2 regions of the Streptomyces sp. NPDC058279 genome follow, and region 1 is predicted to be linked to the other one. Evidence: riboswitches for the same ligand, from Rfam matches in the RefSeq annotation. Region 1 holds a riboswitch; the other holds the start of a gene.

Evidence for each region. Region 1 has a riboswitch for cobalamin ahead of ACFVXJ_RS18935 (energy-coupling factor ABC transporter permease). Riboswitches for the same ligand answer to the same signal wherever they lie in the genome.
Region 2: another riboswitch for cobalamin. It lies ahead of ACFVXJ_RS19875 (ribonucleoside-diphosphate reductase subunit alpha); the one in region 1 lies ahead of ACFVXJ_RS18935 (energy-coupling factor ABC transporter permease).

What each region holds. Positions count from the first base shown of each region.
Region 1 is NZ_JBHVYA010000009.1:90,044-93,428, reverse strand. Features, by position in the region: gene cbiQ (cobalt ECF transporter T component CbiQ) at 1-589, opposite strand, end outside; gene ACFVXJ_RS18940 (energy-coupling factor ABC transporter substrate-binding protein) at 593-955, opposite strand; gene ACFVXJ_RS18935 (energy-coupling factor ABC transporter permease) at 955-1,653, opposite strand; cobalamin riboswitch at 1,682-1,908, opposite strand; gene ACFVXJ_RS18930 (hypothetical protein) at 2,010-2,504, opposite strand; gene ACFVXJ_RS18925 (hypothetical protein) at 2,630-3,289, shown strand; gene ACFVXJ_RS18920 (L-serine ammonia-lyase) at 3,384-3,385, opposite strand, start outside.
Region 2 is NZ_JBHVYA010000009.1:306,195-309,579, reverse strand. Features, by position in the region: gene ACFVXJ_RS19875 (ribonucleoside-diphosphate reductase subunit alpha) at 1-2,012, opposite strand, end outside; cobalamin riboswitch at 2,166-2,322, opposite strand; gene ACFVXJ_RS19870 (GNAT family N-acetyltransferase) at 2,343-2,849, opposite strand; gene ACFVXJ_RS19865 (CstA-like transporter-associated (seleno)protein) at 2,927-3,124, opposite strand; gene ACFVXJ_RS19860 (carbon starvation CstA family protein) at 3,121-3,385, opposite strand, start outside.

The DNA.
Region 1 (3,385 bases):
CGCGGTCGAAGGCCCGGACGAACGAGGTCGCGGCGAGCCCGGCCAGCGAACGCCACAGCGCCGCCCGGCCGGTGTGGCCGAGCCGGGCCGCCTGCGCCCGGTGCACCTGGGCCACCGAGTCGAGCAGCAGGAACCCGATCCGGTACATGACCAGCGCCACGTCCACCACCGGTGCCGGGACGCCGGCCCGCACCAACCGGGGCAGCACGTCCGACACCGGGGTGGTGAACGCGAACAGCAGCACCCCGAGCGAAGCCGCCGAGGTGCGCAGCAGCAACTCCGCCGCGTGCCGGGGCCCGTCCGGGGCCAGGGAGACCGGCCCGGCCGGGCCGCCCACCGCGAACAGCAACGGCAGCGCCCCGGTGAAACAGAACCCCAGCGGAATCCGGAAGGCCCGCCACAGCTGTCGTCCGGTCACCCCGGCCGGGCCGAGGAGCACGGCCAGGGTCGCCGCCGCGACCAGCGGCCCGCCGGGCCAGGGCGGCAGGCCGACGGCGGTGACGGTGAGCCCGAGCCCGAGCAGCGCCTTCTCCAGCGGATGGCGGTGGCGCCAGCGGCTGCCGTGCGCCGCCACGTCGATGGGCAGCACCGGTCAGTGCTCCGCCGGGGGTGCCGGGGGCGTCGGAGCGTCCTGTGGGCCGCCCGCCTGGGCGAGCCCCTGGCGGCGGCCCCTGCGCAGCCCGAAGTAGTAGGCGAGCACGCCGGCGCCGAGGGCCGCCTGCAAGGCGAACAGGGCCGACTCGACCTCCGAGGAGGGGGGTTCGTACAGCGGGGAGAACCACGGCTTGTAGTCCGGCCTGATCTCGGTGATCGCCGACTCGGCCTGACTGTCGGCGCCCGCGAAGGGCTCCTTCTTGCCCTCGCCCATGCCCAACGCGATCGGCAGGACGGCGAGCGCGGCCACCAGGAGCAGCAGCAGGGCGTTGATCTTCGTGTTCTTGCTCGTGCCGCTCATCAGGCCGCCGCCTCCTGCGCGTCGCGGCCGCGGGCCGTCAGCTTGGCGACGCCCAGCCGGACCAGGTCCGACTTGCTGGACTGCATCAGCAGCCGCATGACGAGCACGGTCAACAGCCCCTCGCTGACGGCCAGCGGGATCTGCGTGATGGCGAAGATGCCGCCGAACTTCGCGAGCGCGCCGAGGAAACCGCTCGCCGGGTCCGGGAAGGCCAGCGCCAGTTGCACACTGGTCACGCAGTACGTGACGAGGTCGGCGAAGAACGCGCCGAAGAAGACCGTCACCATCAGCGGCACGTCGAACCGCTTGAGCAGCCGGTAGACCCCGTACCCCGCCCAGGGCCCGGCGATCGCCATCGAGAAGGCGTTCGCACCGAGGGTGGTCAGCCCGCCGTGCGCCAGCAACAGGGCCTGGAACAGCAGGGTGATGGTCCCCAGCACCGTCATCACCGGGGGCCGGAACAGGATCGCGCCGAGCCCCGTCCCGGTGGGGTGGGAACAACTGCCGGTGACCGAGGGGATCTTCAGGGCCGACAGGACGAAGGTGAACGCCCCCGACGCCCCGAGCAGCAGCGTGCTCTCCGGGTTCGCCTTCACCTCGCGGGTCAGGGCGCGGACACCGTGTACGACGAAGGGAGCGGACGCGACGCCCCAGGCGGCCGCGTGCAACGGGGGCAAGAAGCCCTCGGCGATATGCATGAGTGGGGAGACCTCTCCAGCACCTCGTGGATGGACGACGCGCCCTGGCCGGTCTCCTGGCTCACGGGTGCCGCTGCCCTGGCTCCGCCTTCCCGGGGCCGTGCGGTCTCCCGCGCGGGCCCAGTGGCTTCCCGCTGGGGGCACCTCCCGGACGGTGGGTCTGGGGGAGAGTGGAGCCGGACTTCCCGATCACAGTGGCGAGGGCCGCACCGGTTTCCCACCGGTTTCCCGAACACCAAGGCCCCATGACCCTAGTCGGCCGGGCGGACGGGTCACAACCCGCCCCTTCCGGGCGCGCCCGCCGGCGGCCGCGCCCGGCGGAACGCAGGGTGGTGGGAACTCATGCACCTGACGGGTCAGCAGGTGGCCGGGTGCGGGAAGTCCAGGACGAACCGCTCCGGGGCGTGCAGCACGCTCGTGTTGTAGGTGGGCGGGGTGTCGAAGGCGGCGCCGAAGGTGACGTACCCCTCGAAGTCGCCGGTCAGGGCGATGCCCTTGAGCTTGCTCAGGGCGATCTGCTGGAGCTTGGGTCCCACGTAGACGTTCTGACCGGCGGCGTCGTGCGCGGCGGCCGGGTGCAGCCTGATCTCCAGGAAGTACTTCCCCGGCAGCGGGACGGGCTTGCCGGACCCGTCGTAGACCAGTTGGGAGACGGGTGTGACGGTGACCGGCGGGGCGGTTCCCTGGAGGTCGATCACCAGCCGGTCGTAGGTGCAGTGGCCGCCCCAACGGGCGTTGGTGACCAGTGTCGTACCGGTGGCGGCGGAGGCCGGCGCCGCGAGCGCGACCCCGGCGGTGAGCAGAGCGCCCGCGAGCAGTGCGGTGACCTGACGGCGACGTACGTGCTGCATGACGTCCCCTCGATTCTGGGAGACGGGGACAAGGGTGACACTGCCGAAGACGCCCCGGAGGCCGCCGCGGTTGCACGGATCACCCGGTGGCGGCGCGCCTTTCCTGGCAAGGTGGCGGCCTGGACATGGACCGTGCGACAGGGGAGCACCGGATGCGCCGTCACCGCCTTCACACCCGCCTTCACCGTCATGCCGTCGGCACCGCGGCCCTCGTCCTCGCGGCCACCGCCTGCGGGGGCGGCGGCGACCAGCAGGTCTCCCAGGAGGGCAAGGGCGGCTACCCCTGGGTCGCCACGGACGAGATATGCAACGCGCTGCCGTACGGCAAACTGGCCGACCCGCTCGGGGCCCGCGAGGACGTCGCCGACCGCACCCGCAGGACCACCGGGGGCTACCCGGGCGCCGAGTGCGTCCAGCAGCTCGTCCAGCGCGGCCCCGCGACCTACGGCGGCGCCAAGGTGGAGCTGGACTTCGCCTACGTCCCGAGCGTGGACGAGGCGAAGGAGGTCTTCGCCAAGGTGCGGGGCGACGCGGGCAAGGACGCGCCGGGCGGCGCCCCGGTGGACGTCGAGGGCGTGGGCAAGGAGGCGTACCGGCTCGCCTACACCAAGCCGGACGACCAGCGCCAGGTCAGGCAGCTACGGGTGCGGGACAGCAACCTCATGCTGGACATCACGGTCACCGGGGAGGCGCACAAGCCCCCCACGCCCGAGAGCCTCAAGGCGCTGGACGACGCGGTGAACGGCTTCGCCAAGGGCTGCCTGACCACGATCCGCCGGAAGTAGCGCGGGGACGGGGAAAGGGCCGGGCGCACACGCGCCCGGCCCTCCCGTCGGGTACCCGCCGGCCGCCGTCAGCGGCGCGGGCGCCGGTGTCGGCTC
Region 2 (3,385 bases), 220 kb from region 1:
CGGGTCTGCGCGTCCCACACGCCGAGCTTCTTCAGCTCGTCCACCAGGTACGCGTTGACCTGGAGGAACTCGCCGCTGAGCGTCTCGCGCTTGAAGAGGTTCGACACCTGCGGCTCGATGCACTCGTACACGCCCGCGATCGAGGCGATGGTCGCCGTCGGGGCGATGGCGAGCAGCAGCGAGTTGCGCATGCCGGTCTTCGCGACCCGGGCGCGCAGCGCGTCCCAGCGCTCCGGCCAGTTCAGCTCGACGTCGTAGTGGTCCGGGTGCAGGACACCGCGGGCGGTACGGGTCTGCTCCCAGGCGGGGAGCGGGCCGCTGCGCTCGGCGAGGTCGCAGGACGCCTCGTAGGCGGCCAGCATGATCCGCTCGGAGAGCTTGGTGGACAGGGCCTTCGCCTCGGGGGAGTCGAAGGGGAGCTTCAGTCGGAAGAAGACGTCCTGGAGGCCCATCGCGCCCAGACCCACCGGGCGCCAGCGGGCGTTGGAGCGGCCGGCCTGCTCGGTCGGGTAGAAGTTGATGTCCACGACGCGGTCGAGGAAGGTGACGGCGGTGCGGACGGTCTCGTCCAGCCGCTCCCAGTCGATGTCGCCCGACTCTGCCAGGACGAAGGCGCCGAGGTTGACCGAGCCCAGGTTGCACACGGCGGTCTCGCCGTCGTTGGTGACCTCGATGATCTCGGTGCACAGGTTCGAGGAGTGGACGACGGTGCCGGGTTCGGCGGTCTGGTTCGCCGTCCGGTTGGAGGCGTCCTTGAAGGTCATCCAGCCCTGGCCGGTCTGCGCGAGGGTGCGCATCATCCGGCCGTAGAGGTCGCGGGCGGGCATGGTCTTGCGGGCCAGGCCGGCCGCTTCGGCCTTGCGGTAGGCGGCGTCGAAGTCGTCGCCCCACAGGTCGACCAGCTCGGGGACGTCGGCGGGGGAGAACAACGACCAGTCGGCGTCGGCGTTCACCCGGCGCATGAACTCGTCCGGCACCCAGTGGGCCAGGTTCAGGTTGTGCGTACGGCGCTGGTCCTCGCCGGTGTTGTCGCGCAGTTCGAGGAACTCCTCGATGTCCGCGTGCCAGGTCTCCAGGTAGACGGCGGCGGCGCCCTTGCGGCGACCGCCCTGGTTGACGGCGGCGACGGAGGCGTCGAGGGTCTTGAGGAACGGGACGATGCCGTTGGAGTGGCCGTTGGTGCCGCGGATCAGCGAACCGCGGGCGCGGATGCGGGAGTACGACAGACCGATGCCGCCGGCGTGCTTGGAGAGGCGGGCGACCTGGTGATAGCGGTCGTAGATCGAGTCCAGCTCGTCCAGCGGGGAGTCCAGCAGGTAGCAGGAGGACATCTGCGGGTGCCGGGTGCCGGAGTTGAAGAGGGTGGGCGAGGACGGCAGGTAGTCCAGGCGGCTCATCAGCCGGTACAGCGAGGCCACTTCCTCGACGGCCGGCACGCTGTCGTCCGCGGCGAGACCGCAGGCCACGCGCAGCATGAAGTGCTGCGGGGTCTCGATCACCTGGCGGGTGATCGGGTGGCGCAGCAGGTAACGGCTGTGCAGGGTGCGCAGGCCGAAGAAGCCGAAGCGGTCGTCGGCGCCCTCGGTGAGCGCGTGCTCGACCAGCGCGTCGAGGCGGCTCGCGTGGGTGGCGACGAACGCGGCCGTGCGGTCGGCGATCAGGCCCTCGCGGTGGCCGACGGCGACGGACGCGGCGAAGGAGGTCGCGCCCTGGCCCGCGGCCTCGTCGCGCACGGCCAGCGTGAGCAGGCGGGCGGCGAGCCGGGAGTACGCCGGGTCCTCGGAGATCAGTCCGGCGGCGGCCTCGGTGGCCAGCGACCGCAGTTCGGCCTCGTCCGCGGCGGCGCTGCGGCCCCGCAGGGCGGCGGCGGCGACCCGGCCGGGGTCGGTGTCGGGGAGGTCGGCCGTCAGCTCGGTGAGGGTGCGCAGCAGCGCGGCCCCATGGCCCCCACCGGTGGTCGCGGTGTCGGACGGGTCGGACTCGGCGCGTGGTGCGGCGGGCGCGATGGTCACGGGGGGAGCTCTCCCTCACTCGGCTCCGGGGCACCTTCGGTGCGGAGCGCGAGCGGGCGCGCGCGGGCGCGTCCCCGACTCCGGGCACGCTTGCGCCGCGCTGCGTCCACCGGCCCAACCGCGAGGCCCGGACGTGGCTGTACCCGGTTCGGTCGAGCCGGGCGCGCTGTCGGCAGGTCCTCGGACTTCGGATGCGCCAATGGGCGCAGTTCATACCGTTGCGGGACAGTTCCGGATTCGCACCGGATTCCCCTGCGGCGACAGCGAGCATGAGCATACATGTGGGGGCACCCTCCTGTGGGACCCCCTAGATGTTGTGTCGCGCACCGACTACAGCGCGAGACCGTACGTGAGCAAGGTGAGGTCGGGGACCGGCTCCCAGTCCCGCTCGGGCGAGCGGACGAAGCCCAGGCGCTCGTAGATCCGGTGGGCGCCGAGCATGTCCGGGGTGGTCGACAGCACGAGTCTTCGTACGCCGTCCACGGCCCGGGCGCGGTCGACGCAGGCCCGCACGAGCGCCTCGCCGGCGCCCCGGCCGCGGCCCTCGCGGGCGACCGCCAGCATCCGGAACTCGGCCTCGTCGGGGCGGGCGATGTCGCAGAGGGCGCTGCCCGGCGCGGCGAAGGTCACCCCGCCCACCACGCGTCCGTCGTCGAGTACGGCGACGAGCACTTCGGCCGCCGCGGTCGCGGCGCGTCCCGCCACGTCCTTGAGCCGGGCGAGGTACGGGTCGTCCGCGCCGTAGGTGAGGAGGCCGTCCCCGAGGTAGGCCCGGGCGGTGATGTCCCCGAGGGCCTCGTACTCCGCCGGCAGCGCCGGTCTGATCGTGATGTCCATACCGTCGAGTGTGCCCCGGGGGCACGGAAAGGGCCGCCGCGTTTTCCCGGGGGAACGCGCGGCGGCCCGTGGCCGGTTCAGCAGCAGCGGAAGCCCTCGCGCGGGTCGGCTTCGCGGGCATCGGTGCGGGCGCGTTCGAAGGCGCGCCGGGTGAGGACCTCGGCGTCCGGGGCGTGGGAGCGGGCGTGGGCCACGTAGCGGTCGTAGGCGGCCTCGCCGGAGAACTCCCGTACGTAGTAACGGGCCTTGGCCAGCGCCTGCCGGACGCCGCTCACGCCACCGGCTCCTTGGCCTTGCCGCCGCCCGAGTCGAGGCCGGCGGCGGCCAGCTCCGCCCGCTCCTCGGGCGTCGCGATCAGACCGGCCGGGGCGACGATCCGGGACTCGGTCCAGGGGACTTCGGTGAGGGCGACGTCCTGCGGGGCGCGGACCGCCTTGACGCAGGTCCGGGCGGCGTCCACCAGGACGATCACGATGAGCAGGGCGAAGAGCACCGACAGCACGCCGTCCACCGTGGCGTTGGTGACCACGGTGTGC